2 regions of the Paenarthrobacter sp. NEAU-H11 genome follow, and region 2 is predicted to be linked to the other one. Evidence: riboswitches for the same ligand, from Rfam matches in the RefSeq annotation. Region 2 holds a riboswitch; the other holds the start of a gene.
The links. A riboswitch is a leader RNA that binds a small molecule or an ion and turns the genes downstream of it on or off. The one in region 2 is predicted to bind cyclic di-AMP.
Positions count from the first base shown of each region.

Region 1: linked by a shared signal. The riboswitch ahead of ACQ3DC_RS18010 (hypothetical protein) and the one ahead of ACQ3DC_RS09355 (M23 family metallopeptidase) in region 2 are both predicted to bind cyclic di-AMP.

Region 1 covers NZ_JBNZGA010000017.1:80,470-85,817, forward strand. Annotated here, with positions in the region: gene ACQ3DC_RS18000 (response regulator transcription factor) at 1-690, shown strand, start outside; gene ACQ3DC_RS18005 (HAMP domain-containing sensor histidine kinase) at 698-2,224, shown strand; cyclic di-AMP (ydaO/yuaA leader) riboswitch at 2,320-2,480, shown strand; gene ACQ3DC_RS18010 (hypothetical protein) at 2,486-3,181, shown strand; gene ACQ3DC_RS18015 (glyoxalase superfamily protein) at 3,197-3,586, opposite strand; gene upp (uracil phosphoribosyltransferase) at 3,647-4,282, opposite strand; gene ACQ3DC_RS18025 (phosphatase PAP2 family protein) at 4,295-5,077, opposite strand; gene ACQ3DC_RS18030 (nucleoside deaminase) at 5,161-5,348, shown strand, end outside.
Region 2 covers NZ_JBNZGA010000006.1:25,007-30,354, reverse strand. Annotated here, with positions in the region: gene ACQ3DC_RS09360 (C40 family peptidase) at 48-719, opposite strand; cyclic di-AMP (ydaO/yuaA leader) riboswitch at 790-971, opposite strand; gene ACQ3DC_RS09355 (M23 family metallopeptidase) at 1,100-1,921, opposite strand; cyclic di-AMP (ydaO/yuaA leader) riboswitch at 1,932-2,149, opposite strand; gene ACQ3DC_RS09350 (metal-dependent transcriptional regulator) at 2,293-2,985, opposite strand; gene serC (phosphoserine transaminase) at 3,266-4,396, shown strand; gene ACQ3DC_RS09340 (DUF3027 domain-containing protein) at 4,462-5,016, opposite strand; gene ACQ3DC_RS09335 (cold-shock protein) at 5,023-5,348, opposite strand, start outside.

The DNA.
Region 1 (5,348 bases), on a different contig from region 2:
GACGGCTCCCCCATCAGGGCCCTCGTCGTGGATGACGAACCCAGCCTCTCTGAACTCATGAGCATGGGGCTGCGCATGGCGGGCTGGTCCGTGGCAGTAGCTGCCGACGGCCCGGAAGCGGTGAAGCTGGCCAAGGACTTCCGCCCCGACGTCCTGGTCCTGGATGTCATGATTCCAGGGTTCGACGGCGTCGAGGTCCTGAACAGGATCCGCGCTTTCGCACCCGAGGTTCCCGCGCTTTTCCTGACCGCCAAAGACGCGGTCCAGGACAGGATCGTGGGCCTCGCTGCCGGCGGCGACGACTATGTGACCAAACCCTTCAGCATGGAGGAAGTCCTGCTGCGGCTGCACCGGCTGGTCCAGCGCTCCGGAGTTGCCGCCATGGACACTGCGGAACTGGTAGTGGGAGACCTTGTGCTCAACGTCGACACCCGGGAGGTGACCCGCGCGGGCGAGGAGCTCCAGCTGACGGCCACCCAGTTCGAGCTGCTGCGCTACCTCATGGAGAACCCAAAGCGCGTCATCAGCAAGGCCCAGATCCTGGACCGGGTGTGGAACTACGACTTCGGCGGGCAGGCAAACATCGTGGAACTCTACATCTCCTACCTGCGCAAGAAAGTGGACGCCGTGCACCCGCCCATGATCCACACCGTGCGGGGCGCCGGGTACGTCATCAAGCCGGCGGAGTAGGCGCGCCATGACCTCCGTGCACACCGCGGAGCCGCAGCCCCGGCGCTGGCTCAAACCCGCCACCTGGCACTTGCGCACACGCCTTATCCTGCTGGCCATGGCGCTGTTGATCGCCATCTGCGGTGCGGTGGGCGTAGCCAGCTACGCCTCGATGGACTCCTTCCTCACCCGCCAGCTGGACGAGCAGCTGAGCCAGGCCGCAGCCCGCTCCAACGATCCCGGCCGGCCTCCCTCCGGCGGCTTCAACGGCAGGGACCCCCTGGATTCCCGCGGACAAAGCGTGGGAACACTGAACGCCCGCATCCTCAACGGCCAGGTCAACAGCGCCGGCTTCCTGGCCCCGGACACTACGCGCTCTGCGCTGTCCTCCGAGGACAAGCAGGTCCTGCTCGCACTGGCCACCGATGCCCGGCCCGTTGACCGCACGCTCTCAAACGGTGACTACCGGCTGATTGCGGTCAAGACCAGTTTCGGTGACGTCCTGGTCACAGGGCTCCCCCTGGCCGCCAAGGAGAGCACGCTGACGTCCCTGGTGTGGACCTTCGTGTTCGTCTCGCTGGGCGGGTTGCTCCTGATCGGGCTGGTGGGCACGGTCCTGATCCGCCGCACCATGAAGCCCCTTGAACAGCTCTCCGAGGTGGCCACCCGGGTTTCGCAGCTGCCCCTGGACGCCGGCGAGGTGGCACTTGCCGTTCGCGTCCCGCCGTCGAACTCCAACCCTGGAACTGAGGTGGGCAGCGTGGGGCACGCGCTGAACCTCATGCTGGACAACGTTGCGAATGCGCTGCAGGCGCGGCAGAAGAGCGAGACCAAGGTCCGGCAGTTCGTGGCTGACGCCTCCCATGAGCTGCGCACGCCGCTGACCGCCATCCGCGGCTACACCGAACTGATGAGAATGACGGAAAACTTCACTCCGGACGGGGAGAAGTCGCTGGCACGGGTGCAAAGCCAGTCGGAACGGATGACCGCTTTGGTGGAGGATCTCCTACTGCTCGCGCGGCTCGACGAGGGCCAGCCGCTGAAGCTTGCCGAGGTGGACCTGACCCAGCTGGTGGTGGAAGGCGTCAGCGATGAGAAGGTCATGGCGCCAGGGCACACCTGGCGGCTGGAGCTCCCCGACGAGCCGGTGGTGGTGAACGGGGATCCGTCCCAGCTGCGGCAGGTGCTGATGAACCTGCTCTCCAACGCCCGCAAGCACACCCCTCCGGGAACCACGGTGGTAACGGGGGTGGAGAAAACGCCGGAGGGCGCCGCAGTGGTGACCGTAACGGACGACGGCGGCGGCATACCGCCGGAGTTCGTGGACCAGGTCTTCGCCCGGTTTGCCCGCGCAGACGCGGCACGTGCGGGGACCAGCGCGCCCGGCGCGTCCGCCGCTGAAGGAACCAGCGGTTTGGGCTTGTCCATCGTCGAGTCCATTGTTGAGGCCCACGGCGGACGGGTAACGGTGACGTCGCAACCCGGCCGCACGCAGTTCGCCCTGCGGCTACCCCTCATGCGGGGAATGGCACAAGGCGGCGCGCCGTCATCGTGACCTCCGTTACCAAAATGTGACTTATGCGCTGAACTCCTGTACCGTCGAATGGGTGCGGTCCCCGTTCGGGCCGCATATCCCGGGTTGACGCCAAGCTCTGCCACTTCCCGGATTCCTCTTGAACAACGGCAGAGGCGGGGGACCCACCGTCCCGGGCACTGACTGCCCTTGGGGTTAAGCCTGCACGTGTTTTTTCCGTGCGGCCGGATGCCCTCATCCGAACCCGACAGCTAACTCCGCAGGTGTGAGAGGCGATCTATTATGTCCAAGTTCCTTGTAAAACCACGCCCGAATTCAGGCACGGATGCACGCTCCACGCGTGCAGCAGGCAAATTCCCCTCCGTCGGCCGGCGCGCCGGACTGCTGGCAGCATCCTGCGCCCTCCTTGTTGGAGTTGGCGCTGCGGGCCAGGCCACCGACACGGGTGCCCGCGTGGCAGCCACCGGGGCGCAGGCTTCGGAGTCCCATTCCAAGCTGAGCATGGAGCAGAGCGAAATCCGGGCCAACCCTGCGCCTGAGCCCGCAGCCGAGCAGATCAACGTTGTCCCGCAGGCAGCCGAACCTGCTCCCGTTGCCGAGCCCGCACCGGCTCCGGCGCCGGAACCCGCTCCGGCCCCGGCACCCGAGCCCGCACCCGTCGTCGCGGTTAATGATCCCGCAGGCGCCCAGGCGTACGCCGCAGGCCAGCTGGCTTCCTATGGCTGGGCTCCGGACCAGATGCAGTGCCTGCAGACCCTCTGGACCAAGGAATCGGACTGGACCACCACGGCCACCAACCCGAGCAGCGGCGCCTACGGCATCGTCCAGTCCCTGCCGGCTGAGAAGATGGCCAGCGCCGGAGCCGACTACCTCACCAACTACCGCACGCAGATTAACTGGGGCCTGAACTACATCCAGGAGCGCTACCAGTCGCCGTGTGGTGCACTGAACTTCCACTTGTCGAACAACTGGTACTAGGCGGGATGCAGTAACCTACTTCTGCTGCTCCCCCGCGTCCCGGCCGGGGATGTACTGGACGGCCCACCGGTTCCCGTCCGGATCAGCGAAGTACACAAAATGGCCCCAGTCCTGTACGTCCACTTCGCTCACGTCCACCCCGTTGCCCTTCAGGTGCTCGTAGGCAGCCTGGATGTCGCTGACCACGAGCTGGAGGTTGGAGCCGGTACCCGGAGGCGCGTCCGTGAGCCCTTCCCCGATGCAGATGGAGCAGGCTGAGCCGGGAGGGGTCAGCTGGACAAAGCGGATGGATTCCGTGGGCCGCTGATCGAAATCGGCATTGAACCCCACCTTGTTGACGTAGAAATCCTTGGCCCGGTCCACGTCGGACACAGGGACAAACACCAGTTCCAGTTTCCAGTCCATCCGCACAGGCTAGCCCTGCGGCCGGGAACAGGAAAGGCCTGGCTTTAGCCTGCGATGTCCTTAGCCTGCGATGCCGTACAGCCGGTCGCCTGCGTCGCCGAGGCCGGGAACGATGTAGGACTTCTCGTTGAGCCTTTCGTCGATGGAGGCCAGCACGATGGTGACGTTGGCGCCGGAGAGTTCTTCCTCCAGCTTCGCCAGTCCCTCCGGAGCGGCAAGCAGGCAGATGCAGGTGACATCAGAGGCGCCGCGCTTGAACAGGAACTTGATGGCTTCGCGCAGCGTCCCGCCGGTGGCCAGCATGGGGTCCAGAACGAAGATCTGCCGGTCGGTAAGGTCCTCAGGCAGGCGCTCGGCGTACGTGATGATGTCCAGGGTTTCCTCGTCACGGGCCATGCCGAGGAAGCCCACTTCAGCTGTGGGGACGAGCTTGGTCATGCCCTCGAGCATTCCAAGGCCCGCGCGCAGGATGGGCACCACCAGCGGGGTGGGCTTGGTGAACGCCGTGCCCACGGTGGTGCTGACGGGCGTTTCGATGGTGACGGGCTCGGTGCGGACCTCGCGCGTTGCCTCGTAGGCGAGGAGCGTCACCAGCTCCTCCGTCAGCTGCCGGAAGACCGGGGACGGAGTGTTTTTGTCGCGGAGGACAGTGAGCTTATGGGCGACCAGCGGGTGGTCCACAACGAGAGTGCGCATTGGTCAAAACTATCACCCGGCCGCCGGCCCCCTCCCCGGCCGTTCGCCGCTGGCCTCCGGCTCCCCGGTGTGGTCCTCGCGGAGGACGGGGTGTTCAAACGTGGGCGCAGGGCCCGCGTGCTCGCGGCGGCGTATCAGGTGGAACAGCCGGTGGGCGAGGATCACCATGGACACCCACGCAAGGCCAAGGAACCAGCCGGCCATCACATCGGTCAACCAATGGTGTCCCAGGAAAACCCTGCTCAGGCCCATGGCGATGATGAAGATGGCTCCGGCCGTTATCGCGGCGATCCTAGCCCACAGGATTTGGAACTGGAGGCACATCAGATAGACCAGGACGCCTATCACCACTGTTGTGTTCAGCGTGTGTCCGCTGGGGAAGGACGGTGTGGTTTCATAGGGGGGCACCGCCTCCGAATGGTCCGGGCGGGTCCTGCCGACCAGTCGCTTGCCGAGGGTGGTTGCAGTTGTGGAAACGAGGGCAGCGCCGCCCACCAGGACGATGGGCCGCCACGTCCTGCTCAGTAATGTCAGCCACGCGGTGAGGATGCTGGCGAGAATGGGCATGCCGATCCCCCCGCCCACGTTGGTAAAGCCGGTGGCGAAGGCGTCCACCTCGGGATTCCGCAGCGACTGGGAGTATTCCAGCGCGGGAATATCCAGGCTGGCCAGCCCCTCCTCGTCCACTACATTCGCGTATACCTCCGCACCGAGCAGGGCCAAGGTGACCACCAGTGTTCCGCCGATGATCAGGGTCAGCCACAAGGCGGCATAGGGCTTGATCCACTTGTCCATGCGGTCTCGGACGGTGCTCACTGTGCCTCCCGGCGTCTGGGGCGTCACGGGCTCGGGTTATCCCACGAAACTATCATTGAGCCATGGTCTCCGCAGATAAAAAACACGACGCGTGGATGGGCCTTGCCCTGGCCGAGGCCCGCCGCGCCCTTGCTACGGAGGATGTGCCGATTGGTGCGGTGGTCATAGGGCCCGACGGCGCCGTGCTGGGTTCCGGCCGGAACCAGCGGGAGGAGCTTGGTGATCCCACCGCCCACGCCGAGATGGTTGC
Region 2 (5,348 bases):
AGCGTGGTGGAGCAAAGAAATAGTTCTTGGACCCGAGGGTCCAAGAACTATTTGCTGATGGTGAAGAACGAAGAGGTGCCGGTGGCGGCTACGGCGTGGAGCAGCGTGCCCTGGGAGGGGTTGAGCGCGCTGACCATCATGCCGTTGCCGACGTAGATGCCGACGTGCGCTCCGCCGTTCTGCATGACCAGGTCGCCGGGCTGCGGGGTGGAGGTGGGGGTCATGGCAGTCCAGGCGTTGACGCGGGGGATGCTGATGCCGGCCTGGGCGTAAACCCACTGGGTGAAGCCGGAGCAGTCCCATCCGGTGACCGGGCTGGTGCCGCCCCAGACGTAGGGGCTGCCAATGCCCGTGTAGGCGATGGCAGCAATGCCTGAGGTGGAAGCGGAAGAGACAGTCTTGGCCAGCTTGTCCGCTGCAGACTCCGAACTCGACGCTGCGCCCGTTTCCGTGGCGGTGGACTGTGGGCGCACCCGCTCCGGCTTCGGGGCGGCAGTGGTCTTGACCACGGGCCGCTCGAACGACACGGTGGCCGTGGGGGCTGCGGTGACTGCCAGGGCAGCCTGCGCGGAGCCGGACTCGGTGGAAGCGGAAACACCAGCGGTGGTGTCCGCTGCGTTGGCGGGCAGGCCCATGCTGAGGATAAGACCGGAAGCTGCGGCGATAACGGCAGCCTGGCGACCTACTGTCCCGGCATTGGCACTAACAGCCTTGGACATAGTGTCCAAGGGGTTGGTACGAACCGTTTGCGCACGGTGGCGCGCAGAATTATTGCGTGAAGACACGAAGGTAGCCTCTCCCAATGCCTGCGAGGTGAGCTGTCGGATTCGGATGGGAGTCACCCGGCCGCGCTGCTTCCAAGGAAGTTTTGCGACTTAACCCCAAGGTCTTAGCCAAAGCCAAGACCAAAATTGGTTCCCCCGCCCCTGCCAGACGATGAAATGCGAACGGACCTTGAGCGGTGGCAGAGTTAGGCAATCCGCACAAGAGCGTCAACTTCGGAAAAGTTGACGCGAGTTAGACGGTACAGCAGTTTTGAGTGAATGTCACATTCAGGTCACGGCAAGTCACGATCATCTGATAGTTCACCGTCACTTGACTACAGCCAGCCAGTCGGATCGACCACTTCGCCGTTGACCTGCACCTCGAAGTGGAGGTGGCAGCCCGTGGAGGCGCCCGTGGTCCCGCTAAGGGCAATTACGTCCCCGCGCGAGACGGTCTGCCCCTCCCTCACGCTGAAGGAGGAGAGGTGGTTGTACGTGGTTTCCAGGCCGTTGCCGTGGTCCACCACAACGCGGTTTCCGCCGCCGAACTGGTGCCAGCCCACGAAGGTCACGGTACCGGTGGCGGCAGCGAAGACCGACGTACCGCACTGGGCCACATAGTCCTGGCCGCGGTGGAAGTCGCCTGAGCCACCGGTGATCGGGCTGACGCGGTAGCCGAAGGGGGACGCTGTGGTCAGCGTGGCCAGTGGAGCGCCGAGGCTTCCTGCCGAGGCAGCACGTGACACCGAGCCGGCGGACTGGGCACTGAGAAGCTGCTTGAGCTTGCCGTCCGGATCCGCCTGGGTGACCACGGCGGAACGGCTGAAATCGATCTGGGCACCGGCCTCGGCTGAGATCTGCGGCTGCGGCGTGACGGCTGAGGCTGCCATCGGAGTAACACCGGGAGCGTCGGTGGCCATCACGGGGCTGGTGGCCGGCACCGTCACGGTCAGCACCAGGCCTGTGGCTGCGAGTGCGATTCCGGCCTTCTGGCCGATTCCGCTCGCAGCAGCGAACTCGGTGACTTGGCGGAAGGGACCACGACGGCGGCGCGCATCACGGTGGGGATCGCGGGGGCGTTCCGTGGTGATGACTTCAACAACCCGCGGCGTCGAAGCGGGCACCGCTGCGCGGCGGCGTCCCCTGGGGGTCTGCATGGACAAGAAGGGTTCCTCTCTGGAAAGCCTGCGAAGTTAGCTGTCGGATTCGGGTCAGAGAGTTCAAAGACCCGGTCCGCCGTAAGCAAGCTTCGGCACAGAGGTATCCACGGAGGATCCTTCACTGGAAGAGGCTTGCTGCTGACGGACTTCACCCCAAGGCAGTCCCCCGGCTGCCGTTTGTGGTTCCCCCGCCTCTGCCAGTAATGACTCGTGCACCTGATCCGCTGGCAGAGCTCGGCTCCAGATCAGGTAACGCTTTAGTATCAACGCTTGGGTTTAACTATAGGGGCAAAAGTCCCAAAGTAACAATTCCGTTATCTTTGCGTAACCGGCACCCGTTGGGGTAGCCGGGAGGCCTCCAGCGGTCCCTAGCGTACGGCCACGAAGACGTGCGCCGCGACTTCCGGCGGCAGCTCCAGGGCCCCTTCGATGCCCGGGACGCGGACCGAAATGTACTCCCCCACCCGCTCCAGCGAGACCGAGGCACCGGGCCGGATTCCGCCTTCATCAAGCTGGACCAACAACTCGGGTTCCACCTGGATCGGCTCTGCCAGGCGGCTGACTGTCACCTCAGACGTCGGGCCGTAGGTCTTCATGGCCTCAAGCAGGCTGACCGCCGCGTCCGCAGCGGCCTGCGCCTCGCCCCCGAGGGCCGCCAATCCCGGGATGGGATTGCCATACGGGGACTCAGTGGGATGGTTCAGCATTTCGTAAATGCGCCGTTCCACCCGTTCGCTCATGACGTGCTCCCAGCGGCAGGCTTCGTCATGGACGTAGGCCCAGTCCAGCCCGATGACATCGGCCAGGAGCCGCTCCGCCAACCTGTGCTTCCGCATGACTTCGGTGGCGCGCTTCCGGCCCACCTCCGTGAGTTCAAGGTGCCGATCTCCGGAGACAACCACCAGGCCGTCCCGTTCCATCCTGCCGATGGTCTGCGACACAGTGGGCCCGGAGTGGCGCAGCCGCTCCGCGATCCGGGCCCGGAGGGCAACGATGTTTTCTTCCTCAAGCTCCAAGATGGTCCGAAGGTACATCTCCGTAGTGTCGATCAGATCCGTCATCCAGCTCAGCTCCTCGAGCGCAGTACCTTGCGTTGTCCCACCGTACCGCCTTCACATGCAGCGTGGTCCGTTGGAAAGCTTAGCCTATTTTGAGTTTGTCCGAATAGTTGACGGCGCGGGCAGGGGCCCTGTCTCAATGTCTGGACTATGACGGCCCCGGTTCCCGCTGAAACAGCTGTTCAGGCAGAATGAGGGAGGGCCCGAGTCACAGTCGCCGCGACTGCCTGGCACCCACATCCGTCCGGACCAACACCCCGTCCACGCCGAAATTGGAGCACCTGTGAGCGAAACCAGCATCACTATTCCCGCCGACCTCCTGCCCAAGGACGGGCGGTTCGGCGCCGGTCCCTCCAAAGTCCGGCAGGAGCAGATCGATGCCTTGTCCGCCGCATCGAAGACCATCCTGGGAACGTCCCACCGGCAGGCACCGGTCAAGAACCTGGTGGGGTCCGTACGCGAAGGCCTGAGCCAGTTCTTCCGTGCCCCGGAAGGCTATGAGGTGGTGCTGGGCGTGGGCGGTTCCACGGCGTTCTGGGACGTCGCCAGCTTCGGCCTGGTGGAGAAGAAAGCGCAGCACCTCTCATTCGGTGAATTCGGCTCGAAATTCGCGGCAGCCACCAACAAGGCTCCTTTCCTGGATGCCTCCTCCATCGTCAAATCCGAGCCGGGAACCCGCCCTGCTGCGCAGGCTGAGGCGGGCGTTGATGCCTATGCCTGGCCGCAGAACGAGACGTCCACTGGCGTGTCCGCCCCCGTGAAGCGCGTGGCAGGCGCGGATGAGGGCTCACTGGTCCTTATTGACGCGACGTCGGCAGCCGGCGGCCTGGACGTCGACGTGGCGGAGAGCGACGTCTACTACTTCGCCCCGCAGAAAAACTTTGCCTCCGACGGCGGGCTGTGGCTTGGCCTGTTCTCGCCGGCTGCACTGGAGCGCGCGGCCCGGATCAAGTCCACCAGCCGCTGGATCCCGGACTTCCTGGACCTCCAGACGGCCATTGACAACTCCCGCCTGAACCAGACCTACAACACGCCGTCGCTGTCCACCCTGGTGACCCTGGACGCCCAGGTGCAGTGGCTGAACGCGAACGGCGGGCTTGACTTCGCTTCGGCGCGGACTGCAGATTCTGCCGGACGCATCTACAGCTGGGCGGAGTCCTCCGAATTCGCCACGCCGTTCGTCGCCAACCCGGACGAGCGCTCCAACGTAATCGCCACGATTGACTTCGACGATTCAGTGGACGCGACCGTGGTGGCCAAGGTCCTGCGGGCCAACGGCATCGTGGACACCGAGCCGTACCGGAAGCTGGGCCGCAACCAGCTGCGCATCGCCACGTTTGTGGCCATCGAGCCGTCCGACGTCTCTGCCCTGCTGGCGAGCATCGACTACGTGGTGGGCGAACTGCGCAAGTAGGCCGGCAGCCTTAACGTACGACGGCGCCGCCCGGGATCATCCCGGACGGCGCCGTTCGTGTGTGGTCAGGAAGTCCTTGCTTCGTCGCCGGGCTGTCCACCGTCCCCGGGCTTTTCCTCCCCGGATTCCGGGCCCTGTTCCGGCTCCTGGGCCGGCACCTGATCCGGCTCCTGCTCGTCCTCGGGTCTGACACGTTCCGCCCACGGCACCCATTCCGGGGCAAGGATCGAATCCTCCGACGGCAGCAGGCCGAGTTCGTTGACGGTGACGACCTTGGAGCGGGAGTTACGGGTGAGCACCGCGTACCACTGCCAGCCCAGGTAACCGGCCAGCTTCGATTCAAACAGATGGGTCACCAGGCGGTCGCCTTCGCTCTTGGCCGCAAGGTGTTGGCCGATCGTAGCCGGTGCCGTGATGCCCTCGATGGCGGTGCGGGCGGTGTCCACGGCTGCAGCCAGGAAGGCATCAGGCTTGCCTGTCCGCCACACCGGAACTCCCGCGCGGCGCTTGGACATGGCCTTGGCCCCCGCAGCCGCAGGGTTGGCAGCGGCAGCAGCCCCCGCCGTCGGACCGTCCTGGTCCTGGGCGGCGGCCACCGGCTGTTCAGCTTCCGGGTTCATCGGCGCCTAAACGTCCAGCTCGTCGGCAACCTTACGCAGGGCAGCGGCGATGGCCTTGCCCTTGTTGCCTTCCGGATACTTGCCTGCGGAGAGGGTTCCGGAGAGATTGTCCAGCACGGTCACCAAGTCCTGGACCAGCGGGGCGAGTTCCTTGGCGTTGGGCCGTTTGGCTTTGGCGATCGAGGGCGTCTTGTCCAGGACGCGCAGTCCCAGGGCCTGGGCGCCCTTGCGTCCGTCGGCTACCCCGAATTCAACCCGGGTGCCTGCCTTGAGCTCTGTTACGCCTTCGGGCAGCGACGATTTGGGCAGGAATACCTCCTGGCCGTCTTCGC